2 regions of the Paenibacillus sp. FSL K6-1217 genome follow, and region 2 is predicted to be linked to the other one. Evidence: a T-box and tRNA genes for the amino acid it is inferred to sense, from the RefSeq annotation. Region 2 holds a T-box; the other holds one or more tRNA genes.
What was found. A T-box is a leader RNA that pairs with one kind of tRNA and senses whether it is charged. The one in region 2 lies ahead of MHH28_RS02445 (tryptophan--tRNA ligase), so its partner is inferred to be a tRNA-Trp.
Positions count from the first base shown of each region.

Region 1 (16,102 bases), 3.4 Mb from region 2:
CGCCCAGAAATAAATAGCCAGACTGGCCAACATGGAGATGAGTCCAATGACAAGACCGATACCAGCAACCACCTTGCCGGCAGATCCCCAGAATACAATACCTGCGGTTCCCATGATCATGAGACCCATGCCAAGCATGGTCAGGAGCAGTCCCCAGGTGCGAAAAGCATTGATTTTGGCCGATTTAAATTTCATGAGTATGATCTCCTAACTGAAATATAGTTCGGGTGTTCAGGAGGAACTGGCATGAGTATGTAGAATATGATTATGTATAGAGATTATAACTGACGGATGCAAAATCGCCAAATTTGATGGAGGGAAGTATGGAACTGTCCAATTTGACCCTATTAAGCGGGGAGACATTTGAGGAGAATGTTCTGGGAGCCGTTGCTTGGCGGCAAAGAGGGGATGCCACGTTTCAGAGTGCGCTGCTGCACGATTTTGATATGGTGGTACTTCTGCTGCATGAGGAACAGGAGACGGAACGCATCATAACCCATAGCATTGCCGGGGATAAGCGGACGCAGTCGGTGCATGTGGGGCTGTCCGCACTGGAACGTGCTGTGATGGCCGGGGATAACAACGAGCTTCTTGCCAGCCTGATATCCGGAGAGGTCATCTGGGACCCGAAGGGAATCTTGGCGGAGATGCGCAAGCAGCTCACTCAATTTGAGGGCCCGCTCAAAGAACGGGTGCTGTTTATGGAATTCTCCCGTTTTTTACATATGTATATTAAGTCCAAGCGTTATATTGAAGCAGGGTGTACCATGGACGCCTATAATTGCGTACTGATGGCCTTGTATCATTGGGCACGCATTGAAGTCAGTGAAGCGGGGGATTTCCCGGAACCGGCAGTATGGGGACAAGTGAAAAGCCTGAACTCCCCGGTCCATAAGCTATACGAAGAATTGACGATCAGCACAGAGACACTGGACCAGAGGATTGAGCTGATCCTGCTTGCCTGTGAATTTGCCCTCATGTCCAAAATGGAAGTCTGCTGTGCCATGCTGCTTCATATTCTGGGCAGCCGTAAGGAGGCGTGGAGCATTAAGGAGCTTCTGCAGCATTCGGGTCTCAGTCCGCTCCAGGCAGAGTTGCCGCTTGTACTTCGCAAGCTGGTTTCCCGTTCATTAATTCGGGAGATCGCCTCGTGGGCAGTTGAAGCCGGGGACGGTCATGCCATTCGTTATACCCTTTAAGTTAACAATCCGCCTACTGGCGGGAATAGCTCGATATAGATAGCATTAGCGGGAGAATGGAGAGGGTGAATGTACTCTCTTTTTTTATAGAATTTATATGTTTGGGGCCCCCGCAAAGTACCTGAGTCATCATCGAATCTAAAGCCTCACTTTGTGGGGTTATTTTATTTGTCCAGGTTTGCAGGGGCGCAAAAGGATAGAGGAATATTTAGGGTTGACTAGGGTGCAGTTCATATGATAAATTATAACTCGTCCCTCTGACATAACGATGTGCAGCAATGCAGTCGCAAATCAGCCGAAAAAGAAATTGAAAATAAAGGTTGACTAGAACGAGGGCGCTGTGATATATTATAAAGGTCGCTGCTGAGACAAAAAACAGTGACGAAAGATGAACTTGATCTTTGAAAACTGAACAACGAGTGAGTATCTGGAGATCACTTCGGTGAGATCCAAAATTAGAGGATGTAACAATTCTCGTCAGATGTTTCAAAATGAGCAATCGCTCTTTCTAAATACCAATTTGGAGAGTTTGATCCTGGCTCAGGACGAACGCTGGCGGCGTGCCTAATACATGCAAGTCGAGCGGAGTCTGAAAGGAAGCTTGCTTCCTTTTAGACTTAGCGGCGGACGGGTGAGTAACACGTAGGCAACCTGCCCTCAAGCCTGGGATAACTACCGGAAACGGTAGCTAATACCGGATAATTTCTTTCTTCTCCTGAGGAGAGAATGAAAGGCGGAGCAATCTGCCGCTTGGGGATGGGCCTGCGGCGCATTAGCTAGTTGGTGGGGTAACGGCCCACCAAGGCGACGATGCGTAGCCGACCTGAGAGGGTGAACGGCCACACTGGGACTGAGACACGGCCCAGACTCCTACGGGAGGCAGCAGTAGGGAATCTTCCGCAATGGGCGCAAGCCTGACGGAGCAACGCCGCGTGAGTGATGAAGGTTTTCGGATCGTAAAGCTCTGTTGCCAGGGAAGAACGTCCGGTAGAGTAACTGCTGCCGGAGTGACGGTACCTGAGAAGAAAGCCCCGGCTAACTACGTGCCAGCAGCCGCGGTAATACGTAGGGGGCAAGCGTTGTCCGGAATTATTGGGCGTAAAGCGCGCGCAGGCGGTTATTTAAGTCTGGTGTTTAAACCTTGGGCTCAACCTGAGGTCGCACTGGAAACTGGGTGACTTGAGTACAGAAGAGGAAAGTGGAATTCCACGTGTAGCGGTGAAATGCGTAGATATGTGGAGGAACACCAGTGGCGAAGGCGACTTTCTGGGCTGTAACTGACGCTGAGGCGCGAAAGCGTGGGGAGCAAACAGGATTAGATACCCTGGTAGTCCACGCCGTAAACGATGAGTGCTAGGTGTTAGGGGTTTCGATACCCTTGGTGCCGAAGTTAACACAGTAAGCACTCCGCCTGGGGAGTACGGTCGCAAGACTGAAACTCAAAGGAATTGACGGGGACCCGCACAAGCAGTGGAGTATGTGGTTTAATTCGAAGCAACGCGAAGAACCTTACCAGGTCTTGACATCCAACTAACGAAGCAGAGATGCATCAGGTGCCCTTCGGGGAAAGTTGAGACAGGTGGTGCATGGTTGTCGTCAGCTCGTGTCGTGAGATGTTGGGTTAAGTCCCGCAACGAGCGCAACCCTTGACTTTAGTTGCCAGCAGGTTGAGCTGGGCACTCTAGAGTGACTGCCGGTGACAAACCGGAGGAAGGTGGGGATGACGTCAAATCATCATGCCCCTTATGACCTGGGCTACACACGTACTACAATGGCCGGTACAACGGGAAGCGAAGCCGCGAGGTGGAGCCAATCCCAGCAAAGCCGGTCTCAGTTCGGATTGCAGGCTGCAACTCGCCTGCATGAAGTCGGAATTGCTAGTAATCGCGGATCAGCATGCCGCGGTGAATACGTTCCCGGGTCTTGTACACACCGCCCGTCACACCACGAGAGTTTACAACACCCGAAGTCGGTGGGGTAACCCGCAAGGGAGCCAGCCGCCGAAGGTGGGGTAGATGATTGGGGTGAAGTCGTAACAAGGTAGCCGTATCGGAAGGTGCGGCTGGATCACCTCCTTTCTATGGAGAATCGTTTCCTGCAACGGAAACATTCAAATCGGAAGCGTAAGCTTCCACAATGAACCCTTGGGTTCGAACACTCACTCGTTGGTCAGTTTTGAGAGCTCAAACTCTCAAAAGTCTGTAACTTCGATCGACACAGCCGTGTTCGACCCGAACTTACAGCATCTTGATCCTTGAAAACTGGATACCGAAACGAATTTGCGTTTTAGAACATTCCTTTAAGCTGAACTTGTGTAAACAAGTTTTGAATTAATGGCGATGCTACGATGATCTTGAAGGAAATACAGACGTTGAAGAAATTCATTGTCCGATATTTTCCTGACGGAAAAATCGAGGTTAAGCTACTAAGAGCACACGGAGGATGCCTAGGCGCCAGGAGCCGACGAAGGACGTGGCGAACAACGAAACTGCCTCGGGGAGCTGTAAGCAAGCTTTGATCCGGGGGTGTCCGAATGGGGAAACCCAGCTGTGGTAATTCGCAGTTACTCGTATCTGAATACATAGGATGCGTAGAGGCAGACCAGGGGAACTGAAACATCTAAGTACCCTGAGGAAGAGAAAACAATAGTGATTCCGTCAGTAGCGGCGAGCGAACGCGGAACAGCCTAAACCAAGGGGCTTGCCTCTTGGGGTTGTGGGACGTCTCACATGGAGTTACAAAGGAATCGAGTAGGCGAAGAGGTCTGGAAAGGCCCGCGATAGAGGTAAAAGCCCTGTAGCCCAAACTGTGTTCCCTCCGAGACGGATCCCGAGTAGTGCGGGGCACGTGAAACCCCGTATGAATCCAGCAGGACCATCTGCTAAGGCTAAATACTACCTGGCGACCGATAGTGAAACAGTACCGTGAGGGAAAGGTGAAAAGCACCCCGGAAGGGGAGTGAAATAGAACCTGAAACCGTGTGCTTACAAAAAGTCAGAGCCCGTTTTAGGGGTGATGGCGTGCCTTTTGTAGAATGAACCGGCGAGTTACGTTTAACATGCAAGGTTAAGGTGAGAAGCCGGAGCCGCAGCGAAAGCGAGTCTGAATAGGGCGACTGAGTATGTGGACGTAGACCCGAAACCGTGTGATCTACCCCTGTCCAGGGTGAAGGTGCGGTAACACGCACTGGAGGCCCGAACCCACGCATGTTGAAAAATGCGGGGATGAGGTGGGGGTAGCGGAGAAATTCCAATCGAACTCGGAGATAGCTGGTTCTCCCCGAAATAGCTTTAGGGCTAGCCTCGGTGAATGGAGTGGTGGAGGTAGAGCACTGATTGGGTGCGGGGCCCGCAAGGGTTACCAAGCTCAGTCAAACTCCGAATGCCATTTACTTCTTGCCGGGAGTCAGACAGTGAGTGCTAAGATCCATTGTCAAAAGGGAAACAGCCCAGACCATCAGCTAAGGTCCCCAAGTGTGTGTTAAGTGGGAAAGGATGTGGAGTTGCACAGACAACCAGGATGTTGGCTTAGAAGCAGCCACCATTGAAAGAGTGCGTAATAGCTCACTGGTCGAGTGACTCTGCGCCGAAAATGTAACGGGGCTAAACACACCACCGAAGCTATGGCTAGATACTTTGTATCTGGGGTAGGGGAGCGTTGTATGTGGGTTGAAGGTGTACCGTAAGGAGCGCTGGACAGCATACAAGTGAGAATGCCGGTATGAGTAACGAAAAGATCAGTGAGAATCTGATCCGCCGAAAGCCCAAGGTTTCCTGAGGAAGGCTCGTCCGCTCAGGGTAAGTCGGGACCTAAGGCGAGGCCGACAGGCGTAGTCGAAGGACAACAGTTTGAAATTACTGTACCACCGTAATCCGCTATGAGCGATGGGGTGACGCAGGAGGGTAGTGACGCGGACTGATGGATGTCCGTCTAAGCAGTGAGGCTGGTGTGCAGGCAAATCCGCACACTACTAAGGCTGGGCTGTGATGGGGAGCGAAAATTATAGTAGCGAAGGTCATGATCTCACACTGCCAAGAAAAGCCTCTAGTCAGGAGAAGGTGCCCGTACCGCAAACCGACACAGGTAGGCGAGAAGAGAATTCTAAGGCGCGCGGAAGAACTCTCGTTAAGGAACTCGGCAAAATGACCCCGTAACTTCGGGAGAAGGGGTGCCTCGGTAGGGTGAATAGCCCGAGGGGGCCGCAGTGAAAAGGCCCAAGCGACTGTTTAGCAAAAACACAGGTCTGTGCGAAGCCGCAAGGCGAAGTATACGGGCTGACGCCTGCCCGGTGCTGGAAGGTTAAGGGGAGCGGTTAGGAGCAATCCGAAGCTGTGAACCGAAGCCCCAGTAAACGGCGGCCGTAACTATAACGGTCCTAAGGTAGCGAAATTCCTTGTCAGGTAAATTCTGACCCGCACGAATGGCGTAACGACTTGGGCGCTGTCTCAACGAGAGATCCGGTGAAATTTTAATACCTGTGAAGATGCAGGTTACCCGCGACAAGACGGAAAGACCCCATGGAGCTTTACTGCAGCTTGATATTGAATTTGGGTACGATCTGTACAGGATAGGTGGGAGCCGTTGAGGCAGGAGCGCAAGCTTCTGCGGAGGCGCCGTTGGGATACCACCCTGATCGTATCTAGGTTCTAACCTGGTGCCCTTATCGGGTACGGGGACCGTGTCAGGCGGGCAGTTTGACTGGGGCGGTCGCCTCCTAAAGAGTAACGGAGGCGTTCAAAGGTTCCCTCAGAATGGTTGGAAATCATTCGCAGAGTGCAAAGGCATAAGGGAGCTTGACTGCGAGACCTACAAGTCGAGCAGGGACGAAAGTCGGACTTAGTGATCCGGTGGTACCGCATGGAAGGGCCATCGCTCAACGGATAAAAGCTACCCTGGGGATAACAGGCTTATCTCCCCCAAGAGTCCACATCGACGGGGAGGTTTGGCACCTCGATGTCGGCTCATCGCATCCTGGGGCTGAAGTAGGTCCCAAGGGTTGGGCTGTTCGCCCATTAAAGCGGTACGCGAGCTGGGTTCAGAACGTCGTGAGACAGTTCGGTCCCTATCTGTCGTGGGCGCAGGAAATTTGAGAGGAGCTGTCCTTAGTACGAGAGGACCGGGATGGACGTACCGCTGGTGCATCAGTTGTTCCGCCAGGAGCATGGCTGAGTAGCTACGTACGGACGGGATAAGCGCTGAAAGCATCTAAGCGTGAAGCCCCCCTCAAGATGAGATTTCCCAGTATGTAAGACCCCTTGAAGACGACGAGGTAGATAGGTTGGAGGTGGAAGTGCAGCAATGCATGGAGCTGACCAATACTAATCGGTCGAGGGCTTATCCAATTTCTAATACACAGATTCGTTTCGGATTCAGTTTTCAGGCGATCAAGCCTGATATGTATATTCCCTGATAGCTCAGTTGGTAGAGCACTCGACTGTTAATCGAGTTGTCACAGGTTCGAGTCCTGTTCGGGGAGCCATATGGAGAGGTGTCCGAGTTTGGCCGAAGGAGCACGATTGGAAATCGTGTAGGCGCCACAAGCGTCTCGAGGGTTCGAATCCCTCTCTCTCCGTAGCGTTACCTCCCTGCAAAGGGATGAGAACCCTCAGTGGTTCGTTGGAGCATAGGCTTCGATAGCACTGCATCGCAATCTCGCAACGAAGTGAAGAGTATCCCTCTCTCTCCGTAGCATTACTTTTCACTGAGTACTTTTTACACAGCATGGCTCGTTGGTCAAGGGGTTAAGACACCTCCCTTTCACGGAGGTAACATGGGTTCGAATCCCATACGAGTCATATATGGAGGCTTAGCTCAGCTGGGAGAGCATCTGCCTTACAAGCAGAGGGTCGGGGGTTCGAACCCCTCAGCCTCCACCATCTATCTTAACCGAATAGATATTGTACAATGACGCGGGGTGGAGCAGCCCGGTAGCTCGTCGGGCTCATAACCCGAAGGCCGCAGGTTCAAATCCTGCCCCCGCAACCAATCCCCACAAAGTGAAGATTTGCTCTGTAGCATATTCCGAATACTTTCCGGGGGCCCCAAGTGTCAACATGGAACCGTGGTGTAGTTGGCCTAACATGCCTGCCTGTCACGCAGGAGATCGCGGGTTCGAATCCCGTCGGTTCCGCCATTTTTACAAAATTTATTTTATGGCTCGGTAGCTCAGTCGGTAGAGCAAAGGACTGAAAATCCTTGTGTCGGGGGTTCGATTCCCTCCCGCGCCACCATACACAACTTAATATGCCGGTGTAGCTCAATTGGTAGAGCAACTGACTTGTAATCAGTAGGTTGGGGGTTCAAGTCCTCTCGCCGGCACCATACCGTGGAGGCTTAGCGAAGTGGCCAAACGCATCAGACTGTAAATCTGCTCACGTACGTGTTCGGTGGTTCGAATCCATCAGCCTCCACCATTTTTAGGGGCATAGTTTAAAGGTAGAACAACGGTCTCCAAAACCGTTGGTGTGGGTTCAATTCCTGCTGCCCCTGCCAAGTAATTTCATATAAAAGAATCATATGGCGACCGTGGCGAAGGGGTTAACGCACCGGATTGTGGTTCCGGCATTCGTGGGTTCGAGACCCATCGGTCGCCCCATTTCTTTTATAAGAATTACATAGCAATACAACTTAAAAGCTTCACATGGCGACCGTGGCGAAGGGGTTAACGCACCGGATTGTGGTTCCGGCATTCGTGGGTTCGAGACCCATCGGTCGCCCCATTTTCTTTTAAAAATATATTGGGGATTAGCCAAGCGGTAAGGCAACGGACTTTGACTCCGTCATTCATAGGTTCGATTCCTATATCCCCAGCCATTATATGCGGACGTGGCTCAGCGGTAGAGCATCGCCTTGCCAAGGCGAGGGTCGCGGGTTCGATTCCCGTCGTCCGCTCCATTTTTCGGTGCCATAGCCAAGTGGTAAGGCAAAGCTCTGCAAAAGCTTTATCCCCAGTTCAAATCTGGGTGGCACCTCCATTTTTAAATATTTGCCGGCGTGGCGGAATGGCAGACGCGCTCGACTCAAAATCGAGTGGGAAACCGTGGAGGTTCGAGTCCTCTCGCCGGTATCTGTTAAAAGAGTCCATCAGAGATATTCTCTGGTGGGCTTTTTTATTGTCTGCATGCCCAGAGGCACGCATTATCTGGTATATCGGGCACAGGGACAAAACTGAGGCGCCAGCATCGTTCATTTGCAGGATGATTTTGTTCTTTGAGCTTTCGTACCTTATCCCATATGTATCTGAGAACAAGAACTGGCCCTGTGTATTTTACTACACAGGGCCGGTTTCTTTTAATTTATATGTCATCTGCTTACATGTTAAGTCATTTATATCATGAACTTACTTCGTAGAACCCACAAATTGATTTCTAGCCGCACCTAGACCCACGATACCGAGTAGAGCAGATGCACCAACCAATATCAGGAGGGGAGCGCTCCAACTATGACTGGCGTCATGCAAGTATCCAATCAGCGCTGGGCCAATGGCTGCCAGCAGATAGCCGATGGATTGAGCCATGCCCGATAATTCAGCCGCCTGATGGGCACTTTGGGTACGCAAGCCGAAGAACATCATAGATAAGCCGAAGGCAAAGCCCGCTCCGATTCCAAGAATAATAACCCACAACAGAAGCAGATCGATACTGCTGTACAGAAGGCCAAGTGTTCCGGTCAAAAGTAGGATTGTTGTAATAACCACTAATAAGCGTTGGCTGGACATGCGACCTGCCAGAATAGGAACGATAAATGCAAAGGGGAGCGAAGCCATAATCAGAACCGAGAGAAACCAGCCGGATTGGCTTGAACTGATGCCTTGTTCTTTCAAGATTTCAGGCAGCCATGCCACCAGCACATAGAAAATGGCCGATTGTATTCCCATAAAAAGTGTCACCTGCCAAGCTAGTGGAGAGCGCCAGATATTGACCTGACGGTTGTTACCTGCACTGTTGGCAACAACGGCTGGTTGTGCTGGATTTTTAAGCTGAGGTATCCAAAAGAGAACGGAGATGACGCTAAGTATCCCCCATACGCCCAAAGCACCTTGCCAGTTCATGCCTGCCCCCACGGCTAAGGGAATACTAATACCGGAGGCAATCGCCCCGCATAAATTCATGGAAACCGAATAAACCCCTGTCATCGTACCCATTTGCTGCGGAAACTCCCGTTTAATCAGGCTGGGAAGTAATACATTACATATGGTAATAGCAAACCCCAGGATTGCAGTTCCTACATATAAGGTCACTGCTCCGGATAACGAGCGAACAGCAATACCGATGACTAAAAAAATAAGAGAAATCAGGATAATACGTTCTACACCATATTTCTGTCCTAATTTCGGTACGAAAGGTGATAACAAGGCAAATGCAATTAGTGGGACTGTAGTAATCAGGCCTGCTAATGTATTTGAAATATTCACGTTGTCCCGAATAAGACTGACCAAGGGGCCCACCGATGTGAGAGGAGCGCGCAAATTCGCTGCGATAAAAATAATTCCTAAGATCATGAGCCAGAGTGTTGCTTGCTTCCGAATACCGGTATTGGATATTCCATCCTGCTTGTTTAACAATTGTTCTGATGAACTCATAGATGTTCCTCCTGTGTACGGGCTTTGTCAATATATAAACGAACAGCCTCCTCCGCTTGATGACCATTCTGATCGGCAATGGCTTGATAGAGCAGGGCATGAGAGTCGAGATAAAAATCCAAGTTTTTGAGATCCTTCATTTCCAAAACCATGTTTTGCAGTGCTTCAGAAATATGAATGTACAAATTCGCCATCAAGTGGTTATGTGAAGCGGCTATCACCATTTTGTGAAACTCTACATCCCAGTGGGCATAAGCTTCAAGATCTTGCTGGATGGCGGCTTGTCTGCACTGGTCAAGGCATGTGCGAAGTGCCGCCAGATCTTCCTCGTCTCTCCTGAGCGCAGCCAGGGCAGCCGCCTCTCTCTCTAATGCATACCGGACCTCCAGGCTCTCGAACTTATCGGTATGCTCGATCACTTTCCTAATCACTGACCCCAAAACACTGGAGGAGCAGACATAAGTCCCATCCCCTTGTCTGGTTTTGAGCAGACCCGCATACGTTAGAGCCCGAATTGCTTCCCTTAAGGTATTACGGCTGACTTGAAGCTGCTCCATTAGCTCCGGCTCTGGAGGAATACGCGTCCCTACTTGCCATTGGCTGCTTTCGATCTTCTCTTGGAGCTGGTAGGCCACCTGTTCCACCAAGGTTAAACGTTGAGTCTGAGCTAACAATAGTATCATTCCTTTGCAAACGTAGGATGTTTGGTACTTTGGTTGAATTATAGCAGATTAAATCCGGCTTGAAAAGATGAAAATGATATTGATTCTCAATATCAGTCGTGTTAATATGATTTTGTTCAACGATGAACAAAAAAATCTATTGCTGCCACCGAGTGTGGTCTGCAATTCAATACAAGAAGGGGAGATGTGAATTGGAGTTTCCAAATCATTCTAAAGGTCGACTTTACGAGCAATATATCAGAATGCTGCATTTGAACGAATTATATACAGAACATGAAATTAACGTGTTTCGGGAGCAAGCCCAAAAGCTTCAGATCGATATGCTCTCCAATAATATTACGAGTGTGCACGTTATTGATTGCATTGGTGATCATGAGCCAATTAACCATACCGGAATTACCAAAAGAATGAATTTATCCAAAGCAAGCATTACAAATATTAGTTCTAAGTTACTGGAAATGGGCTTTATTGTGAGAAGTCAAATGAACAACAACCGGAAGGAAATTTACTTCAGTCTCACGGATAAGGGAAGACATGTTTATCAGCTGCACCAAAAGATGCATCAAGAGAAAGAAGAGAGCTTTTACCAGTTTATTGATTCTTATTCAGAGGCTGAGTTACAGACGATCGGAAAATTCATGAGTGATTTGTTGGCGCGTGCTGAAAAACACTACGGAAGGGGAGCAGAGGAGAATGGTAACACTAAGGTTTGAGATGGAAGGAAGCATAGGCGGATGAAGAACAAAAAAACGGACTTGTCAGAATTAGAGCAGATTGCCAGGGAGAAAAGAAAGGTTCAATTTTACCTCAGATTGATGTTGGGATTAGGTTCAACCTGTGGAGTGATGGTACCTATAGAACCTTTTTTCACGACTTTAAATGAGCTTTCCGCTCAAGAGACTGCACTTTTACAAAAAGCAAAGGATCAATTAGATCAATCTGAATGAGTAATGAATAAGGAATGAAATGAATTGGAAAAAGAGCAGAGAAGCGGCCTTCAACAAAGAGGGACCGCTTCATTTTTATGATTTTATGATTCCTCGGCATAAAATGCTTTGGATACCGCCTCTGTCGCTTTATCAATAAAAGCTGCAACTTTACTCGGGCTTTCCTTCAGACCACTACTGACCCACTTCTTAATAATGGCGATACTGCCATGAGCGGTAAACGTATACCAGGACTCAAATAGTTGTGGATCAAAATATTTTAATTCCTGCTTCCACCGCTCAATCGTTAGATCGTGACTGATATAAAGGATTCTCTCTAATAACTCTTTATTACCATGCTCTGAGAACAAAACCTCACATATCGTTTTATTCGCTTTTATATACTTACATAATTCATAAGACAGCTTTTGAGGGTTTGCAGAACTCATCCCAACCTGCTTTATTTCTTCGTAAAGATCATTTTCAATGCCTGAAAGAAGCTCAAACTGATTAGCATAGTGTGAATAAAAGGTGTTGCGGTTAATATTTGCTTCACTGCAGATGTCGGTCACAGTAACTTTATTGATTGACCGTTCTGTCAGCAGCTTCAACAAGCTTTCTTTTATAACCATTTTTGTATATCTCACTCGGTGATCTGTTTTTTTGTCTGACATCATATCCTCCTAATTTAAAATAATAAAATAGTAAATGAACAAATCTAATATGATTTGTATGATAACTAACATAAGTCAAACGAACAGCCTGTTGTTTTACTAACATGGTGATATTATAATTTATTTGAACGATCGATTCAAATTAAATTAAATGGAGGAATAATATGGGTGAATTAACTGTAGTCCCAGTATGGATTATTCAAGATATTATAGTCTTAATTGCTGCTGTCCTTATGGTTTTTTATATCCTTGATAAGGAAACACATCCTAAAACAGTTCTACTGCAATTTATAGGTTTTGTGTTTTTTTACGCAGCCGTTTTTGAAATTACTGCTTCGTCTCTTGGGGAAGGGTTCTACGCGTACGGGCGGAGTATTCTAATGTTATTTAATATACCGATTACTGTCCCTATTATTGAGTTTCTGATCATTTATTCCACTTTGCGTGTGCTAAAGTCTGTAAATATACCGTCCTGGACGAAGCCCTTTATTACGGGATTAAGCGCTATGGTGTTTGACTTTTCACTCGACCCGGTGGCCGTTAAACAGATCTTTCAGACCCTGGATGGAACCATTGCAAGATGGACTTATTATCCGTTGGCCGGTGAACCTCAAATCTATGGGGAGCCGGTGATGAATTTTACAGGATGGATTTATATAGCGGGGTATTGGACCGTCTTTATTCTAATTGGTGAATGGTGGCATAAAAAGAAAGGCTACAGTAAATCCGTTGGTTATATCTATCCGTTTCTGGCGGCAATTGCGTCATTGGCTTGTATGTTCTCACCGTTATCTAACTTCTTTAATTATATGGGGCCGTTCTTCGAAAGAACCTCTAATATGCAATGGGTGAATTTGATTGCACTTTCTGTAATTACAATCGGAGTTTTAGCATTAGCTTTCCTAAAGTTCTGGGACCGGAAGGCTATTTATTCAATCACTCCCAAAAAAGATTTTCCGATCATGTTTACTTTCCTGGGGTTCCCCCTGGTTAATACTATATTTTGTCTTATAGGAGGTTACACGGAAGTCTTATGGCTGGTCGTTCTGGCTCAGATCCTTTTAATGTTAGCCTGGATTGGAATTTATAAGATGGGTAAAAAAGCAAGACCAATCACGAGGTAGTTAAAGAAAACACCGCCAGCTTTAGCCCGAAGAGGTCTAAAGTCTGGCGGTGTATTTTTGCCTTCTTCGTTAAGGCAGCACATTCCCGGCTGCGCGGTAAATCTCGTACCATTCCTCGCGGCTGAGGGTGATAGTGGACGCTTTGGCAATGTCGAGCAGGCGTGCGGTATTAGTGGTGCCGACAATCGGCTGCATTTTGGCCGGGTGTCTGAGCAGCCAAGCAATGGCGATCGCGGTGTCGGTTACTCCTTTGTCCTCGGCGATACGGTTAATGACTTCGTTCACCTTAGGGAACTTCTCGCTGCCCAGGAATACGCCTTCGAAGAAGCCGTATTGGAACGGCGACCATGGTTGGATGGTCATATCATGGAGGCGGCTGTATTCCAGGATTCCGCCATCGTGGACTACGGAACCGGAATTCGTCATGTTGACGTTGAAGCCGGCATCAATCATGCCGGTTACCATGATGCTGAGCTGAAGCTGGTTGAACAAGAGGGGCTGCTTGACGTTCTTCTTGAGCAGCTCAATCTGTAGCGGGTTCTGGTTGCTGACACCGAAGTGCTTGACCAGTCCTCTGCGCTCCAGATTATCGAAGGCTTCCGCTACTTCCTCCGGCTCCATCAGGGTGTCGGGGCGGTGCAGGAGAAGAACATCTACATAATCAGTCTGCAGCCGCTTCAGGCTGTTCTCTACTGAACTCACGATATGCTCCTTGGAGAAGTCGAAGAAGCCGCTTCGGATACCGCATTTGGCCTGGATCATCAGCCGGTCGCGCATGCCGGGGTTCGCAGCCAGAACGTGGCCGAATACTTCCTCTGCCTGACCGCCGGCATAAATATCCGCATGGTCAAAAAAGTCTATGCCCACCTCAAGGGCGCTGTGAATATGGACCTCAGCCTCTTGGGGAGACAAATCAGCGATCCGCATACAACCGAGGGAAATCTCGGAAACCTCAAGTGCGCCGTTAGCTACATTAATTCTTTTTACCATTAATTATTCACTCCTTAAATGAAGGTATAGTGTAAGCTTAGACCTTAGAGTTAGGTGTAAGTCAATAGATTGATAGAGTAGTTGTTCATCGCATCCAATTGGTGTTACGTTATAAGGGAAACCAATGCTTACTGACAGAGAGGGGCTGCACAGATGGGCTACAGCATTAAAACCATAGCACAAAAAAGCGGACTGAGCCAATATACGCTGCGTTACTATGAACGGGAGGGAGTGTTGCCGGTTGTGGGCAGGGATGCCAATGGGAACCGCTGCTTCAATGACGAGGATCTGGAGCTGATCTCGTTAATCTGTTGCCTGAAGGATACCGGCATGGCTATCGCCGACATTAAGCAATTCATTGCGTTCTCGCAGGAAGGCAGAGACCGTCTGCCCGACCAGCGCAGGTTGCTGCAGGAGCATAAACAGCATATCGATGAGAAGATTAAGTTCTTTCAGAGCTTTGCCCGGAAGATTGACCATAAGATCGCTTATTTTGCTTCAATGGAGAATGAAGCGGAAGCCTCTGGAAATCATAAAACTAGCTGAAAGTCAGTTAACTGCATCTAAGTTGTAATCCTGCACTGGGAACTAGCGTGAACTTTGGATAGAATAAGAGCCAGATTCACCGAAAGAAGATGAAGGAGGATCATATAATGTCAGGCAATGAAGCAAGTGTGGATTGGCTGAGCGATGTAGCTGTATTTAAGGTGAACCGGTTGGAAGCGCATTCGGACCACCGTTATTATACATCTATGGAGGAAGCGGAGAGACAAGCTCCCATGGCGCTGCGCCACTCGCTGAACGGGAACTGGAAATTCAGCTATGCGGTGAATGCGGCTGGCCGTGCCCGGGATTTCTACAAGACGGATTATGATACAAGAGGCTGGGGGGATATCCAGGTGCCGGGTCATATCCAGCTGCAAGGGTATGGCAGACCGCAATATGCCAACACGATGTACCCCTGGGATGGCCTGGATGCTGTAAGGCCGCCGGAGATTCCTCAGGAGAGCAATACGGTGGGGAGCTATGTGAAGTTTTTTGAGGTTCCGGCGAATATGGGGCAGGGGCCGGTCTTTATTTCTTTTCAGGGCGTAGAGGCGGCTTGTTATGTCTGGTTGAACGGGCACTTCGTCGGCTACAGCGAAGACAGCTTCACCCCTGCGGAATTCGAATTGACACCTTACCTGCAGGAAGGAGCCAATAAGCTCGCGGTTGAGGTCTATCAGCGCTGCACAGGCAGTTGGCTGGAGGATCAGGATTTCTGGCGGTTCTCGGGGATTTTTCGCGAGGTGTATCTGTACACGGTTCCTGAGCTGCATGTGCAGGATCTGCGGATTCACGCCGGGCTGGATGCTTCCTATGAGAAAGGCATATTAACGGCTGAACTGAGCATGGCAACAGAGGCTGAAGCGGCGGTTAGGATTGAGCTGAAGGATGCGCAAGGTATTGTGGTGGCGGAAGCAGAAGGACGGGCTGTGGCGGGCAAGGCTGCTCTGAGTATGGATGCAGGCAAGGTGTTCCTGTGGAGCGCAGAGAATCCGTACCTGTATAACGTCTGTATCTCTGTATGTAACAGCGAAGGAGAACTTGTAGAGGCGATTGTGCAGCGGGCGGGATTCCGTGCTTTTGAGCTGAAGGGTAAGCTGATGCTGCTGAACGGCAAACGGATCATGTTCAAAGGCGTCAACCGCCATGAGTTCAATCCCCGCACAGGACGGAACATCTCCAGGGAGGATATGGTCAAGGATATCATCATTCTGAAGCAGAATAATATCAACGCGGTGCGGACCTCGCATTATCCGAATCAGACGCTCTGGTATGAGCTGTGCGATGAATACGGGGTGTATGTGATTGACGAGATGAATCTGGAATCCCACGGTTCGTGGCAGAAGATGGGTGCTATTGAGCCTTCCTGGAACATTCCC
Region 1 is NZ_CP150271.1:3,999,134-4,015,235, reverse strand. It holds gene MHH28_RS17665 (DUF2614 family zinc ribbon-containing protein) at 1-195, opposite strand, end outside; gene MHH28_RS17660 (nucleotidyltransferase-like protein) at 324-1,199, shown strand; rRNA gene MHH28_RS17655 (16S ribosomal RNA) at 1,717-3,277, shown strand; rRNA gene MHH28_RS17650 (23S ribosomal RNA) at 3,615-6,541, shown strand; tRNA gene MHH28_RS17645 (tRNA-Asn) at 6,603-6,678, shown strand; tRNA gene MHH28_RS17640 (tRNA-Ser) at 6,682-6,771, shown strand; tRNA gene MHH28_RS17635 (tRNA-Glu) at 6,923-6,994, shown strand; tRNA gene MHH28_RS17630 (tRNA-Val) at 7,000-7,075, shown strand; tRNA gene MHH28_RS17625 (tRNA-Met) at 7,108-7,184, shown strand; tRNA gene MHH28_RS17620 (tRNA-Asp) at 7,255-7,332, shown strand; tRNA gene MHH28_RS17615 (tRNA-Phe) at 7,354-7,429, shown strand; tRNA gene MHH28_RS17610 (tRNA-Thr) at 7,445-7,520, shown strand; tRNA gene MHH28_RS17605 (tRNA-Tyr) at 7,527-7,612, shown strand; tRNA gene MHH28_RS17600 (tRNA-Trp) at 7,618-7,691, shown strand; tRNA gene MHH28_RS17595 (tRNA-His) at 7,719-7,794, shown strand; tRNA gene MHH28_RS17590 (tRNA-His) at 7,843-7,918, shown strand; tRNA gene MHH28_RS17585 (tRNA-Gln) at 7,938-8,012, shown strand; tRNA gene MHH28_RS17580 (tRNA-Gly) at 8,019-8,093, shown strand; tRNA gene MHH28_RS17575 (tRNA-Cys) at 8,100-8,173, shown strand; tRNA gene MHH28_RS17570 (tRNA-Leu) at 8,187-8,265, shown strand; gene MHH28_RS17565 (CynX/NimT family MFS transporter) at 8,539-9,780, opposite strand; gene MHH28_RS17560 (FadR/GntR family transcriptional regulator) at 9,777-10,463, opposite strand; gene MHH28_RS17555 (MarR family transcriptional regulator) at 10,655-11,176, shown strand; gene MHH28_RS17550 (hypothetical protein) at 11,198-11,410, shown strand; gene MHH28_RS17545 (TetR/AcrR family transcriptional regulator C-terminal domain-containing protein) at 11,494-12,063, opposite strand; gene MHH28_RS17540 (carotenoid biosynthesis protein) at 12,228-13,187, shown strand; gene MHH28_RS17535 (aldo/keto reductase family oxidoreductase) at 13,257-14,177, opposite strand; gene MHH28_RS17530 (MerR family transcriptional regulator) at 14,331-14,723, shown strand; gene MHH28_RS17525 (glycoside hydrolase family 2 TIM barrel-domain containing protein) at 14,831-16,102, shown strand, end outside.
Region 1: it encodes a tRNA-Trp, which carries the amino acid that the T-box ahead of MHH28_RS02445 (tryptophan--tRNA ligase) is inferred to sense. The anticodon was not compared.

Region 2 (16,102 bases):
AATTACATCTTCACTGATAACATGCAGCTCACTATGGAGCATCTGATCCGACTGGTACAGCCGCAGATTATCCCCGAGCTTGATCACATCATCCAGCGGCAATCCCGCCAATTTCTCCTGTGCCGAAGCCAGCGTCTCGCCGCTCTTGGACAAGACAAGGATGGCGCGCAGATAGTGCAGATGATTGTCGGTATAGACCCGTTTGTTCCCGGCCAATTCGAGCGGCGGCAGCATCCCGATCTGCGTGTAGTACCGGACCGTCCGCAGATTCATCTGCGGATCTTCGTTCTGCAGTACCTCAGCCAATTGCTTCGCAGTGTACGTATTCATAGTACTCACCTTTCTTATCAAAACAAAAGTTACACTAAACTGTATCATTTACAGTTTAGTGTAACAAATAAAGAATGTCAATGTTCTCACTTTACTTGAGATCTGGGTATTGCTGAAGATCAGAGGTAAAAGATTGATAGGTCCTAATTACAAAAAGAAAAAAGCCTGCCAACCTTAACTGGTTGATAGGCTTTAAGTAAAAAAATTCAAACTGTATAATTTATAGATTAAATTTAAATTTAAATTTTCACAATTGTTCTGTACTTATTCAAATACAGGAGGAACTGTGGAATTTCCAGCTTTTTTCTTACTTAAAACTCCCATGAATCCAGCCACGATAAGTAGTACTCCTGAAAGAACGTAGAACAACGAAATACTGATAGCCCCAGCTACACCACTAACCAACATAAGAAATCCTGCTAGTTTTGGCTTACTTTTAGAGAACGCAGAACCAACTATTCCCAAAATACTGAATAGTAACGCAGAAACTGCCAACCCTGTAATACTTGAAGTGCCACTATCCGAAAAAGCAGCATCAACGCCTCCGATAGCCATCGCTAAGAGTGAGGCGATAATACCAGTAATACCACCAATTAGACCCATTGCAAACATTCCAAATCCCCCCATGGTAATTATTTCACAGGAGAATATTACTACTTTAATAGAAATTTGTATATACCTAGATTTACATATTTCTAACTTTTTCGACAATTTTACATTTCAATCAAATTACTAATCACTCCGCTTCAGCCCCATCGTGCCGGTGATCCGTCTTCACGGTGTGTCGAAGGCCACGTGTCCCGGCTGATTTCTGCGTATAGTATCTGACTGTCCCCAGATTCATCTGCGCATCTTCGCGGTGAAGCTCCTAAGCTAACTGCTTCGCAGTATACATGTCGACCCTCCCCCTTATGCTATACTACCTTTATCACCAGGAAAGAGGACCACAACAATGGATATACGAAAATTACAATACTTCATTACGGTTGCGGAAGAGCTTCACTTCCATCGTGCCGCAGAGAAATTACATATGACGCAGCCTCCGTTGACCCAGCAGATTCAAGCACTGGAACAAGAACTGGGTGTGAAGCTATTTGAACGGAATAAGCGTCAAGTCCGTCTCACCCCGGCGGGATCTGTCTTTTTGGAGGAAGCCCGAAGGATCTTATCTCAACTGGAGCGGTCTATTCGAACGGTACAACTGGCAAGCCAGGGCATCATTGGACATTTGAACATTGCTTTCATCGGTTCCGCAGAGGGCGGAATCATGGTGGATGTGCTCAAAATCTTCCGGCAACGCTTCCCTCAAATCCAGCTGAATCTGCTGGAAATGACTTCTGCCCAGCAATGGCAGGCGTTGCATGACGGTACCATCCATATTGGATTCCTTCGCTTCATTGAACCGGCTAAAAATGTTAGTCATTGCAGCTTGATCAACGAAACTCTGGTTGCCGTATTGCCTGATCAACATCCCTTGGCTGAACTGCCAGTATTGCCTGTCTCCGCTTTGCGTGCCGAGCCTTTTATCTTCTTTCCGCGTAAGCACGGACTTCCTTTTCATGATCTTATTATGGGTTTTTGCGCAAAGCATGATGTTTACCCTCAGATTGTACAGGAAGCCGTACAAATGTATACCATTGTAAACCTTGTAGCAGCGAACCTCGGGGTTTCCATTGTCCCTTCTTCGGTTTCCGTGTTCCAGCGCAGCGGAGTCGTATTCAGACCCTTCGAAGAAAACACGCCGCCTGTCCCCTTCTATGCTGCCTGGAGAACGGATACGATCAGGCCATCCTCTCAGCATTTGTAGAGATTTTACAAGACCATAATTCCAGGTGAAAGGTGAGCAAACAGACTTATTCAGCCTGTTTTTGCAGGATTACGCTCAACTAACCCCTCTAATATTCTGTCGATCTCACTCATCAGCTCAGGTTCAAGACGTACCCCTGAAGCCTTCACATTCTCTTGTACCTGCTCTGGTCTGGATGCCCCTATGATTGCAGACGACACCTGCGGATTCTGCAGCACCCATGCAATAGCCAATTGCGGCAGCGTCAGCCCCGCTTCGTGTGCAAGCGAGGAGAGTCTGGAGACCGCCGTAAGAACCTCGGGGTGCAGCCACTGGCCAGCCAATCGTTCAAAAAACGGAGAGCCCGCCGAAGTCGAGGCACGGGACCCTTGTGGAACCGGTTGATTCGGCAGATATTTTCCCGACAGAATTCCTTGGGCCAGCGGTGACCAGACAACCTGCCCGATTCCTTCCTGCTCTGAAGCCTGGATAACCTCCGCTTCGATCACCCTCCATAACATCGAATATTGCGGCTGGCTAGCCACCAGGGGAACCCTCAGCTCCCGGGCCAAAACTGCGGCTTGTGTGATCTGTTCAGCGGTCCATTCGCTGATCCCCACATACAGAACCTTCCCTTGACGCACCAGATCAGAGAATGCCAGGAAGGTCTCCTCCAGCGAAACTTTTGTATCAAACCTATGGGCGTAATAAATATCTATATAATCCGTCCGCAGCCTCTTCAACGAAGAGTTACAAGCTTCCATGATATGCTTCCGGGATAACCCCCGGTCATTGGGCCCTGTTCCAGTAGGCTGATAGACCTTGGTACATAACTCGATGCTTTCCCGCCGCACTCCTGTTAAGACTTCTCCCAGCACCGTCTCCGCCTTCGTGTCCGAATACACATCTGCCGTGTCAAATGTAGTAATTCCCGCATCCAATGCAGCATGGACACAAGCTTTGGCTGTGTCGTAATCCACTTGAGCACCATGCGTAATCCAGTTTCCAAATGCAATCTCACTGACCGATAAGCCGCTAGCACCCAATTTCCGATATTCCATCTTCTTACCTCCTTAATTAATAGTAATTTAAGCGTAACAAACCACTATTAATAGGTGAAATATCATTTAACGATCCTTTTGATATGAAAAAAGTATCACAGAGTCATTCGCTTCGTTCTCATAGTTGAACCAGGCTCAACATGCAAAGGCCCCTCCAGCACTTGGAGAGGCACTCTTAGATCTATGGTGTAACTACGGTCTGCTCATACAACTCCTCATCCACACCGTTAACAAACGGCGTCCACTCTCCCGCAGTATACAGCTGCAGCCGGTGCATAGCCCGAGTACATGCCGTATAAAAAAGCTTCCGCTCGCTCTCCCTATGATACGTCTGCGCAGAAGCATCGTAGATTAGCACCGCGTCGAATTCGACGCCTTTGGCGAGATAGGCGGGGATCACCTGTATTCCTTTTTCAAAAGTTGGCGTGTTCTTCGTAATCAGCTTCAGCTCTTGCGCCCCTCCACTAGCAGCCAGACTCTCATACGCTTCTCTGCTCTCGGCGGCCGTCTTCGTAATGATAGCGATAGAGCTATAGCCTTCAGCCTGAAGCTTAGCAAGATCCTCCATGATACGCTCTGCCTTCAAGTCCTTGCTCCCCAGCTTAGACAATACAGGCTTACTGCCCCTCCGCTCAAAAGCCACAATTCCTTCACTTCCAGGCAGCAGCGGCTTGGTGAACTCCACAATCTCGAAGGTCGAGCGGTAGCTGCGGACCAGCAGGAACTGGCTAGTCTCCTCTTCCCCGTACAGCTGAAGCAGCGGTGAACGGTCCCCATACAGATTCGTCGCCTGTGTGAAGATCGCCTGGCTGAAGTCTCCCAGAACAGTCATTCGGGCGCGGGGGAACAGCTTTTTGAGGAACTCGTATTGGAACATCGAATAATCCTGGCCTTCATCCACGAAAATATGCCGCACCTGCGTATTCGTCCGCACGCCTTCAATCAGTTCCTGCATGTACAGATATGGGGTCGCATCTTCATACCAGAGTGTCCCGCTGTCCAGCATCTCCCGGGTCTGCGCACAGATCTCCGGCCATAGCTTCGGCACCTCCGTCTCACCTGTCATCTTCCTGTAGGCCGTTTCATCACTGAACAATTGACGGTAGAGCCCGGCCATGTCGATAAAGGTGAACTTCCTGATCCCCCGTCTCAGCGGTCTGAACTGCTCCTTCACGATCATCTCTCCCAGCAGCTCCTGCTCCCGCTCGGCGTAATCGAAATCCCCTTCATCCTGCTCCCGCTTATGCACCAGCATCTCCTGCAGGCGGAGGTATTTCTCCGCGAAGTCGAACACGCCCTTATCTCTATGCAGCTTACCGTGAATTGCAGCGTATTGCTCATTGTCGAGGTAATTCATCTCTTCCTCTACCCAAGCTGCCCCCTGCTCTTCCTTCTGTAGTGCCGCCAGCTCGGTGAGCAGCCATTTCTGCACCAGCTCCACCCGGTTCGGCAGACGAATGGAAGGATCGTAGCTATACAGCTTGGCCCGGATCTGTTCACCTGATATGAGCACACGGTCCCGGAAGCAAATATCCTTGAACAGCATCCCTTCCTGCTTCAGCCAGTGCGCATATCCTTGAAGAGCGTGGAGGAACGCTTCCGAAGCTTTATACTCGATGGCCTTAAGACGGGCGGCATAACCCTCCTGCTGCTGGGCGGTGAGCACATATTCCATCTGGTCAAACGGATCTCCAAGACGGAACGCGGCTCCCAGCCATTTGTCCAGATACTCCTGAAAGGTCGTCTGCTGCATATTCTCTTCCCCTAGCTCCGGGAGCACGGTAGACACATAACTGTTGAACATCGGATTGGGCGAAAAGAGGACAATCTGATCGGCCGTCAGCCGCTCACGGTGTTTGTACAGCAGGTAGGCTACGCGCTGGAGCGCTGCCGAGGTTTTGCCGCTGCCCGCCGCTCCCTGCACAATCAGCATACGGCTCGTGTCGTTACGGATAATGGCATTCTGCTCCGCCTGAATCGTAGCTACGATGCTCTTCATTTGGGAGTCAGCGCCCTGACCCAGCACCTGCTGCAGCAGCTCATCTCCGATCGTCACGCTCGAATCGAACAGATGCTGGAGCCGGCCTCCGCGGATCTGGTACTGCCGCTTCAGCTCCATCCGGCCGGTGATCCGTCCTCCCGGTGTGTCGAAGGCCGCATGTCCCGGCGGATAGTCGTAATACAGGCTCGCAATCGGGGTACGCCAGTCATAGATGAGGAAGCTCAGGCCGTCTGCAGCCGCGAAGGAGGAGACCCCGATATAGACCTGTTCCGTCCCCTTCTGCCCATCCTCCCGAAAATCAATCCGCCCAAAATAAGGTGACGGCAGCAGCCGCTGCATATTTTTCCATTGCCGGAGCTTGCGCGCATGACTGCGTTCCCGTTCAGACAAAACCGCTTCCTGCTGGGTGATGGTGAAGAAGCTCTCCTCAAAATCCTCCTGTGAGTTCGTATCGACTGTGACCTCTTCCCAGAATCCCCGGCGGATATCCGCAGCCTGCTCCTTCAGCTGCCCGACCTCAGGCTCCAGCTCAGCGATCCCCGCGATCAGCTTCTCCTTCACCTGCTCCAGCCACTCCTGCTCCTGCTTCCAGACCTTTGTCTCTTCCATCCTCTGAACACTCCTTTTTCTTGCTGAAATCGTTCCACACTGGCGGCTTGACAAACTGGATGTCCGTTTGCTATACTTAAGATATAAATAAGATGCATTAACTCTGACCATTTCAAGTTAAAATGGCCGACAGTTTATTAACATTAACATATTCCCTGACACGATGCAATCCTTTTATATGACACAGATAACCCTGGCGTTTCCGCCAGGGTTTTATTGTGTGTATTAGAGACTATAGTAGCTTATTAACTTACATTTCCGGCAACCCTCGCCGAATCAGAATAGCTGGGCACGGTCATACCGGCCGCTCGATCTCAAAAATCTCCCCGATTCCCGCATAATGATTCCCGGCCAGTCGGCTGACCGCCCCTAATGCCACCGGATTAATTCTTCCCTGCTCGTAGATCGCTTCGTCCAGATGAAACTGCACGATCCTGCCGATAATCAGATCATTATTAGGCAGCTCAAGGCAATGCTCCAGCACACATTCCATTCGCACCTTCGCTTCCTTAATCCCGGGTACACCAATATGCAGACTATCCACAGGCGTCAGTCCGGCTAGAGAAACCTCACTCTGATCCGGCGGCAGAGGAGCCGCTGTCATATTCACCTGCCCGACATTCTGCTGATCCACAATATGAACCACGAATTCCTTCGTATGCTTAATATTCCGCGCTGTATCCTTGGACTGCCCCCCGGCATGCTGAATAGAGACGGAGATCATCGGCGGGTTGGAGGATACGATATTGAAGTAGCTGAACGGCGCACCGTTCAAGACCCCCTCATCCCCCAGCGTGGTGACAAAAGCAATCGGCCGCGGAATAATCGTCCCGACCAGAAGCTTATAATTATCCCGTTCGGTGCCCTGTAGTGGATCAATCGAAATCATAATTGTGCCTCCTCTTTTCTGGATAAGCGTCATCCCCATTATCATGCACAAACGCCTGCCATTCAAGCTGCTCCTGATCATCGTGGAGATCCATAAAATTTGTTCTTGTTTTTGTCAATATTTGTGGTAAAATTTTACTTGTAATTAAATCCTTTTTATGTATTTTGTTGTTTGTGAGTCCGCTATTCATTTACGGCCAATCTAACTTGAAAGGGGCGGAATAATGAAGCTGGCTTTTCCGATTCTCGTAGGACGGATTCTGATCGCCGGCGGCATCTTGACAGCGGGGATTCTCTTGGGCACGATTGCAGCAGAATCAACCATTTCTCCAAAAAATCAATCCTCTGAAGCTGTGCCTGTCTATCCGAGAAATGAGAACGGCGATACCTACGGTTCGGCATTCCATGCAAGTACAAATGAAGAGAAACCGGATTTGATTGAAGCGATCGGCGAAGACGGTGTTGCAGGTTATATCCGTAAAAAAGATCTGGATGGCGACATGCCAAAAACACCTGAAGAAGCAACCGCATTGATGAACAAGCAACAAGTGAAAGGCCCGAGGCAACTCCCCTTATACGAAAAAGACGGCAAAACGGTGATTGGTACTTTTTTGGCGGGCGAAACTAAACCGTAGATACTAAGGAGGAATAATACTATGTTCACGAAAAAAATCAGGCAGGTTACAGGTGTGTTAATGGCAGGTTTTTTGATTGGCTCTACAGCTACTATAGCATCGGCGGTCCCTTTAATAAGTCCTCCTAAAATTGTGGGGCCCTACCTGATAAACGGGCAATACTACCGATACACTGCCTGGAGTGAGATTGATAGAACAGCCGCAAATAATATGAAAAGTCAAACGTACATCAACAACCAAGTTGAATGGGAACCAGTTCCAACAGGTTATATTGGTGCAGAAACGTATTTATATAAAGATGGAGCTTTAGTAGCCATTTCTCCTAGAAGTTATAATAATTTCTCAACCTACGCACACGTGGCAACTGAAATTAATACTTTCGGATATGGTAATTATTCAGCTAAAGGAACTGTATATGCATATACAGGAAATGGATATTCTTCTCTTATAACCAATCAAACTCCAGCCATGGCTGGTGGCTTTTAAGTTAGAACCAGATGATGTAAAAATTCAGCGCGCTGCTGACCGTAGGGCGAAATGAACGAAGTTCTATCGACGAACAAGCCATTTTCCCCCTAGGACAAGGGGTGGCATATTCGTCGATTTTTTATGCTTCTCATGTTACTGGTAATAATCCTGCACATTTTGCAACATTCTGCTCACTCTATGGCCCGTAATCAAAAAATTGTTGCACAAAAGGCAGTTTTCCCGCATCTACCAAACCGTTGATCGGATTATTCCTGCTTTTCATACAACAATCCTCGCAAATACTAATATATCAATGAATCGGAGTTGCAATTTATGCAGCATTTCATATCTGCAGGCGTTAACTTCAATTAAGAGTTTTCTCGTAAAAGCACAAGGTCATCTTATCATTGATTTCCCGGGTTTCACTGGTCTTTCTGTAGCCCAGCTTCTCATACAAATAGCAGTTACGCTCCTCTTGCACGACGGTAGCCAGCCCCCAAGTTTGCGCATCCGCATAGATCTCTTCAATCCGTGCGAATGCCTGCTGGGCTATGCCCAGACCTTGGTATTGCGGCAATACGCATATCTGACTGAGCCAGTAATGATGCTCATCTGTCTTCTTGACTCTCATGCTGCCTACAGCATTTCCGGCTTTTCGGATGATATAGTAATCAACAAATTCCTGATTCATCCGTTCTACGAGCCTCTCCAGCGTTTCATTAGCCGGATTTGTCTCGTAATCCTGATATTTCTCCAAGAGCGGAAGAAAGGCCTGAAGCTGCATAGCATGAATATCCGCCGCATCCTTCACCGTAGCTTTACCTAGTGTAACCTCTGACTTTTTCATAGTATGTACCTCCTGACGTTATACCTTATAGACGTAATCCCAATGCTCACCCTTAAGTACGGAGCCAGGCCCCATGTCCCGCTTCCCCTGCAAAATAAAACCGGCACGCTCATACATCCGCTGGGCGGGGATCAGATCGTCATTAGTCGTCACTAGAATGTGCTGCACTTCATTCCGCAGAATACGATGAACCGCTTCTTGAAGCTGCAGGGTGCTGTATCCTTTGCCCTTATGAGCAGTCGCAATACAGTTATGGCCGATTTCAGCATATTGGGGCAACTGCCTCGGGTCCCAGGATACAAAGCCAATCGCCTTACCATGCAGCATAGTCATGAACCCATATTTATCTGCAATTTGCAGATTGTCAAAGAAAAAGTTGTCGAACTCCTGCCATTCCTCCAGACAGCTCTGCTCATACCTGCCGTCAAAGGAATAGGCATCTTGTAACAGCTCCAGCAATGTCCCCCGTTCAAACAGGCTGATCTTACTGAACTCAATGCTCATTTACTTCCCTTCTTTTCTTGGGTTTGGCTACAATTATTTCAATACAACGGGTTCCAGTAAAGATAAATCGTATAGGTTGCCACTGCCCGCAGAGCTGTCATTGCGGATATGCTCTTCCAGGCAAAGTCTGCTGCGGTCCGAGCAGTACTTTGGACTATGGGCTAATTGATCCATCAGCATTTTCCATGAGCCCCCAATATCGTCACTGCTGTCCAGTTTGGCATATAGCCCGCCGGGCAGGGTCATTTCCTTGAAGGGTTCCGGCACGGTGGTTCCATCAGGAATTGTCGCACACATTCCATAGCCATAGGGTTTACCTGCACTACTTGGCATAGGCTTCATATTTCCGCCGAATAACCGCGCGGTGCCCAGAAGATTAGCAGCTTCCAGCCAATCCATGATAGGGCCTATCGCTTTATCTTCAGGAGACTGGTCCACCACGATATGATAAGCTACTCTCATCGCCGGCAGTGTAATCACTTTGAATGTGGACTGCCCGGTTATATTACTCATAAAGACATTCTCCATTTCGCTAAGCAGTTCCTCCTGAATGGAGGTCCTCTTATTGGAATTATTCAGGTAATCTAGTACCTGATGTAAATGCTGTCCCACCCGTTCGAGTTCTTCCTGGTGAACCTGTAGAGCCCTTATCCTGTTCTGTATAACCTGCTTAAGCACAGGCACAGAACTCTTATCCAAGACAGTCTGTATTTCTCTGATCGGGATATCCATTCTCCGCAGCAGCGCTGTTATCCTGATACACTTGAGCGCATGTTCATCGTATGTACGCCAGCCGGAAGAGACCTCTCTCTTACTCTGAAACAATCCTTCCGCTTCCCAGTGCCGCAAGGTGCGGCTCGTTAGCCCCAACTGCTCTGAACATTCTTGTATAGTAATCGTTCTGCTCATTTTCGCCCTCCTTCCTGTGATCTCATCCCTATCCTATCACTTGACGCAGCGGCAACTTCAAGGGGCTAATCGTGCATATCCGAGAAAAATTTTCTCTCCCTGCGCATTCTCAGTGATCTTATAGGGGTGGAGCTGGTCATAATAGCGCTGGACAAATTCTCCTTCGCCTACCGGGTAGAGCTCAATATGGACGTTGCCGGTGAATCTGGTGAAGTAGAGCTTCCCGCCGATCAGCTCGATCTGAATTTTGTCTGGTAGATAGGTTCCACAGTACGCCCTTAAACATCCCTCACTGAGCTCAAGCTCAGGATGCCGGGTCGGAGCCTCCACCTCCACATGATGCAGAATATCCGCGAGCGCATTGCCGAGTCTGTACTGATTGATTCCTTCATTGTTCGAGAGAATGATAATGCAAAGATCTTCAGCGTAAAAATGCTGCATATACGTACAAATCCCCAGCTGATCGCCCCCATGGGAATACCTGTCTTGCCCGTATAGCAGGTGATGCTCCAGGCCGTAGCAGTAGTTGTAGTTGTTCTCGTTCTCTTGGAAGAATCGTTCATAGCCTGCAGGCGATAGAAGTTTCCGGTCACGCAGACAGACATACCATTTGTACAAATCCGCGCAGTCCGATACAATACCGCCTGCTCCGATACTGAACTTCTCGTTATAGTACGGGCATTTGATGGTTGCCGCGAAGTCTGTGATATAGTTGCTGGATCTGTTCTCAATCACAGCGCAGCCGTCATCCACCGTACTGCTGCGCATCCCTAGAGGCAGGAAAATATGATGATGCAGAAACTCCCCGTACCTCTCCCCCGAGACATGCTCGATGATCCAGGCCAGCAGATTGTAGTTGGAGTTATTATAATCGTACGCTGCTCCTGCCGGCTTGGTTGGCTTCTTGTTAATGTATTGCCGGAAGAACCTTGTCCGGGAATAGTCCAGCCGGTAATCTCCGCCGAAGAAATCGTTCTCAAAATTATAAAATTTATATAGACCGGAGGTGTGAGACAGCAAATGATGAACGGTGATCGACTCATCAATGGCAAGCTCTGCCGGGAGATACAGGTGTGCAGGCTGGTTAACATCCAGCAGCCCCCTGTCATGCAGCAGCATGACAGCAAAGGCCGTAAACTGCTTCGACATGGAGGCGAGGGAGAAGCGTGACGCCAGTGTATTTTCAATTCCAAATTCCATACTTGCATACCCACAGGCCCGCTCGAAGAGCACCTCCCCCTTCCTGATCACCTGAATCACGCCGTAAAAATCCCACAGCTTCAGGTACTGATTCGTATATCCCTCAAGCTTTGCACGTATTGTCTGCACAGACTCACTCCCTAACCCTATTTGAACTATCCGTTGACATTCACCGAAAAGTACTGTAAAAATACAGTAATACAATATTATATAACTTTGCAATGATGAAGAGAGTAAGCATAACGAATACTTCAGAGAGCTGATGATTGGTGCGAATCAGTGTAGGGAATATGCCGAAGTGGGCTTCTGAGCATCCAAACCGAACCTTCAGGAAGTAGGCTTTGGCGAATGTCTCGTCGTTACAAGAGACGCGTATTCAAACATATAGTGATGTTTCGATACGTTCAAGCGGTCCGGATCACCGTTCGGACTAATTAAGGTGGCACCACGGGGTTTTCTCGTCCTTTTCAGGATGAGAAGACCCCTTTTTGATTTTATAGACGGAGGGATAATATGAGTAAGGACATTGTATTAACAGGAATTAAACCTACGGGCAAAGTCCATCTGGGGAACTACATCGGAGCAATCAAGCCTGCACTGCAAATCGCCGGGGCCAGTGATTGCACTTCACTCTACTTCATGGCCGACTACCATGGGTTAAATTTCATACAGAATAGAGACGAGTTCAGTGATCTGTCTTATAGTATCGCAGCCACTTGGCTGGCACTCGGACTCGACCCGGATCGGGTGATTTTCTATAGACAATCTGATGTGCCGGAGATCTTTGAGCTGAGCTGGATTCTAGCCTGCCTGACGTCCAAAGGACTGATGAACCGTGCCCATGCCTACAAAGCGATCCAAGATCAAAATGAACAACTGGGCGTGGATGCGGATACTGGTGTTAATATGGGTCTCTTCACCTATCCGATTCTGATGGCTGCGGACATTCTGCTGTTTCAATCAGACAAGGTCCCTGTCGGCAAAGACCAGATTCAGCATGTGGAGATCGCCAGAGATATCGCCGAAAGCTTCAACCGGGTTTATGGAGATACGTTCAAGCTGCCTGATTATATTGTCGATGAGAGCACAGCGGTGATTCCTGGTCTTGACGGGAGGAAAATGAGCAAAAGCTATAACAACACGATTCCGCTGTTCGAAACGGCAGAGAACCTGAAGAAGCTGATCAGCAAAATCAAAACAGACTCTACGCTTCCGCAGGAACCGAAAGACCCGGAAACCTCTAATATTTTCTTGTTATATAAAGAATTTGCGACACCCGCTCAAGTGCAGGAGTTAAGAGACAAATATCTAAGCGGCATTAGCTGGGGTGAGGCCAAGCAGGAGCTGTTCCAGGTGGTTAATGCTGCTCTGGAGGAGCCACGGAAGAAATACTATGATCTCATAGCAGCGCCAGAGCAGATCGACACAATCTTGAGTGAAGGCGCCCGGAAGGCAAGAGCCCTGGCGGGACCATTGCTTAAGAAGGTTAAGTCGAGGATAGGACGTTATTCGTAGACCGGACTTAAGACATAGGTGATCATTTGTCTCTGAATACACAAAGAAACCACTCCCAGGAACAGGTCAGGCCTCCTCCCGTTCCAAGAGTAGTTTCTTCAGCAGCTAAAGCCTCGCAAACAGCCGCTCCCCGTTAATCTGGATATATCTGTACATTCCGGCGCAGACCGCTACCAGAAGCACGCCGTATCCCAGCAGAATGAGATTTCCGCCCTCCCCATGAAGCAGCAGGAACAGCACGAACGGAACAGCCAGCGTGAGAACACCGATTATCATCGTTACCAGCACCGACGCACTCTGCTTGATCGCCGCAACTTCACTGGTCCAGTCGAGCTTAGGCAGCTTCAGGTTCACAAGAACGCCAAGCAGGGCTGAAAAGCAGGCATAGATTACCGGAACGGCCAGCATGAATAGACTCTCCATCCACCCGGCATGCAGGGTATAGACCAGCAGCCCCCAGCTTACGGCTATAACCGGTAATGTAATTGTGAGATTCACCGCCACCTTGCTGAATACAATCGCCGGTTTGGGCACGGGGGAGCTGGTCAAGATCCACAGATGATTGCCTTCCAGCGAAATAGAGCAGGCTGTCGTACAGCTCAGAACAACAAATAGAGAGATAACCAGCGGACTCAGCGTACTGAGAGAGTCTGACAATTGCGGCATGTCTAGAATAGTTCCCAGCTGCTCTGAGCTGACGAATAATAAGGAAATGGACATCATCAGGAGCAGCACCATCCCGATCCCTGTGTTCAGCACATAATTGACCGAGCTGAAATAACGCCTCAGCTCCTTAAGATACAAGGCCTTGAATGCTGAATTAGCCTGTAGCGGCTTCATCGTATATCCGCGGCTTGCCCGGCTGGTCATAAGCCCTGTATGAATCGCCTTATACCGGGTCGCCAGCAGGACTGAGAACAGCATGAAGGCCAGTACAGACACTGCGATGAAGAAGATCAGGGCGCTTACCCTGTACGAGCAGACCGCATCAACATACACGGAAGCCGGGGGATACAGCTTGAAGATCATATCACCTAAGGCGGTTCCAACATCTGCAATCGCCTGCTCCCCTTGATTGAGCGTGAACGAGCCCAGCATCAGCGCAATGATGAAGGCGAAGGTGAAGAGCATATTCAGGATTTTGCTCGCCCGGAACCGGGAAGAGACCCAGCTAATGAGAGAGCCCACCAGCGTAGCCGCTATAATCGGCAGCAGGGTAATGAAGAAGAGTGTCATTACAAAAAACAGATAAAACAGCACGCCCGGCTTCACATGGATCGCATACACCGCCCCCGCCGGAAGCATGACCAGCAGCGTGAAGAACAGATTCATCACATAGAGCTGAAGCACCCGGCTCGCCACAACATGGCTGGTTTTCACCGGGAGGGACATGATCAGATCATAATCCTTATAGCTGAATAACACCCCGCTTGCCTTATAGACCGTAGTGAAGAAGCCGACCAGTGAAGTGACCGCCATCATCACCGCCAGCAATAGTTCCATCCGCCCCAGCTGCTCGAACGTCTTCGCCATCATGAAGCTGTAGCCGAAAGATATGGCCCCGATCATGAGTATACCGGTTATCACCGAGATGCTGATCAGCAGCGCCTTCCGTCTCTGTGCAGGATCTTTGGTATGCAGCGCCTGATTGAGGCCGAAGGAGGACAACAGCTGCAGTTTCGTTAATCTCCAGACATTAATCATGATCGATCAGCTCCATGAATACATCCTCCAGGCTGTTCTCGCCCCTGACATCTTCGGTCTTACCATGGGCAATCAGCCGTCCGCCTTTGATGATCGCAATCTTATTGCAGAGCTTCTCAGCAGTATCCAGCACATGCGTGGAGAAGAAAATCGCACTGCCTCTGCTGCACACATCTGCCATGATCGTCTTCAGCGTATGCGCTGCCTTCGGATCAAGTCCTACAAAAGGCTCATCCAGCACTAACAGCTTCGGCTCGTGAATCAGCGCGGAGATGATAGCAAGCTTCTGCTTCATGCCGTGGGAATACGAGGAGATCAGATCGCCCAGACTGGCTGTAAGCTGGAAGGCCTCGCCGTACTGACCGATCAGCCGCTCCCGGCTGGACCTGGATACGCTGAAGAGATCGCCAATGAAGTTCAGATACTGAATCCCCGTCAGGTGATCGTACAGATCGGGATTATCCGGGATATAGGCTATGTTCGCCTTGCAGGCTACCGGATTCCTGCGGATCGAGATGCCGTCAATTTCAATCTCCCCTTGTTCAAAATCAAGCACGCCTACCACAGCGCGGATGGTCGTGGTCTTGCCTGCGCCGTTATGCCCGATGAAGCCGTAGATATCGCCCGGTTCAACCTCCAGACTAAGATCATCCACCGCCTTTGCACCGCCCTTATAACTCTTCGTAAAATGCCTAATGGTCAGCATTTCCTCTCACCTCTTCCTTGGTGTTAGCAAATAACTATAATACGAACCATCCGGGCAGATCGTTCATTTTCAATTATATCCCAATCTCCCGCATCTTGGCCGTGATCCGGTTCATGCGGGATTCCAGCGTCCCTCCGCTGTATTTCGGCAGGCGCAGCTCATCGACGATCCGGCCGTCGCACATGAACATAATCCGCTGCGTCCTGGCCGCCACGGTGGCATCATGGGTGACCAGCATGATTGCCGTACCTTCTTCATTGATCCCGGACAGCAGGTCCATGATCTCCTCGGCAGCCTTCAGATTCAGTGCACCGGTCGGCTCATCCCCGAAAATAATGCGCGGACTGCCCATCAGCGCGCGGCAAATGCCCGCCCGTTGCAGCTGTCCGCCCGAAGCCTCCGTAATATTACGCTTCGCCAGCTCCGCAATCCCTGCCTTGTGCATAAGCTGCTGCGCCTTATCTGTAATGGCCGCAACCTTCCGCCGGTTACCGCGCATCGACGGCAGAATAATATTATCCAGGATGTTCAGATTCTTCATCAGCGTCGGCTGCTGGAATACGAAGCCCATCTCCGTTCTGCGTAGATCCGCAAGCTCATCGCCCTCCAGTGTTCCCAGATCCCTGCCCTCAAAAGCAACCAGGCCCCAGTCGATCCGGTCCATTCCGCTCAGTGCAAACATCAGCGTGGATTTCCCTGAGCCTGAGGGTCCCATCACCGAGACGAATTCACCTTCGTGAATATCGACAGATACTCCGTCCAGCACCTTGCGCTGCTCCGCGCCGGTGCCATATTGTTTGGTTATATTTTGACCCGAAATAATCTTCTTCATCTTCCTGATCTACTCCTTAATATTGCCGGATATTTGAATGCGGCCGATGCCCGAGGTTCCGGTAACCGCCCCGATGAGTACAGAACCGGTCATTAGCAGCGGACAC
Region 2 is NZ_CP150271.1:614,789-630,890, reverse strand. It holds gene MHH28_RS02505 (MerR family transcriptional regulator) at 1-330, opposite strand, end outside; gene MHH28_RS02500 (DUF4064 domain-containing protein) at 595-942, opposite strand; gene MHH28_RS02495 (LysR substrate-binding domain-containing protein) at 1,283-2,137, shown strand; gene MHH28_RS02490 (aldo/keto reductase family protein) at 2,188-3,177, opposite strand; gene helD (RNA polymerase recycling motor HelD) at 3,359-5,788, opposite strand; gene MHH28_RS02480 (flavin reductase family protein) at 6,084-6,677, opposite strand; gene MHH28_RS02475 (peptidase M56 BlaR1) at 6,901-7,311, shown strand; gene MHH28_RS02470 (hypothetical protein) at 7,333-7,797, shown strand; gene MHH28_RS02465 (GNAT family N-acetyltransferase) at 8,144-8,626, opposite strand; gene MHH28_RS02460 (GNAT family N-acetyltransferase) at 8,645-9,130, opposite strand; gene MHH28_RS02455 (MerR family transcriptional regulator) at 9,164-10,039, opposite strand; gene MHH28_RS02450 (serine hydrolase domain-containing protein) at 10,097-11,368, opposite strand; T-box leader at 11,452-11,708, shown strand; gene MHH28_RS02445 (tryptophan--tRNA ligase) at 11,753-12,754, shown strand; gene MHH28_RS02440 (hypothetical protein) at 12,860-14,458, opposite strand; gene MHH28_RS02435 (ABC transporter ATP-binding protein) at 14,451-15,164, opposite strand; gene MHH28_RS02430 (ABC transporter ATP-binding protein) at 15,238-15,996, opposite strand; gene MHH28_RS02425 (ABC transporter permease) at 16,006-16,102, opposite strand, start outside.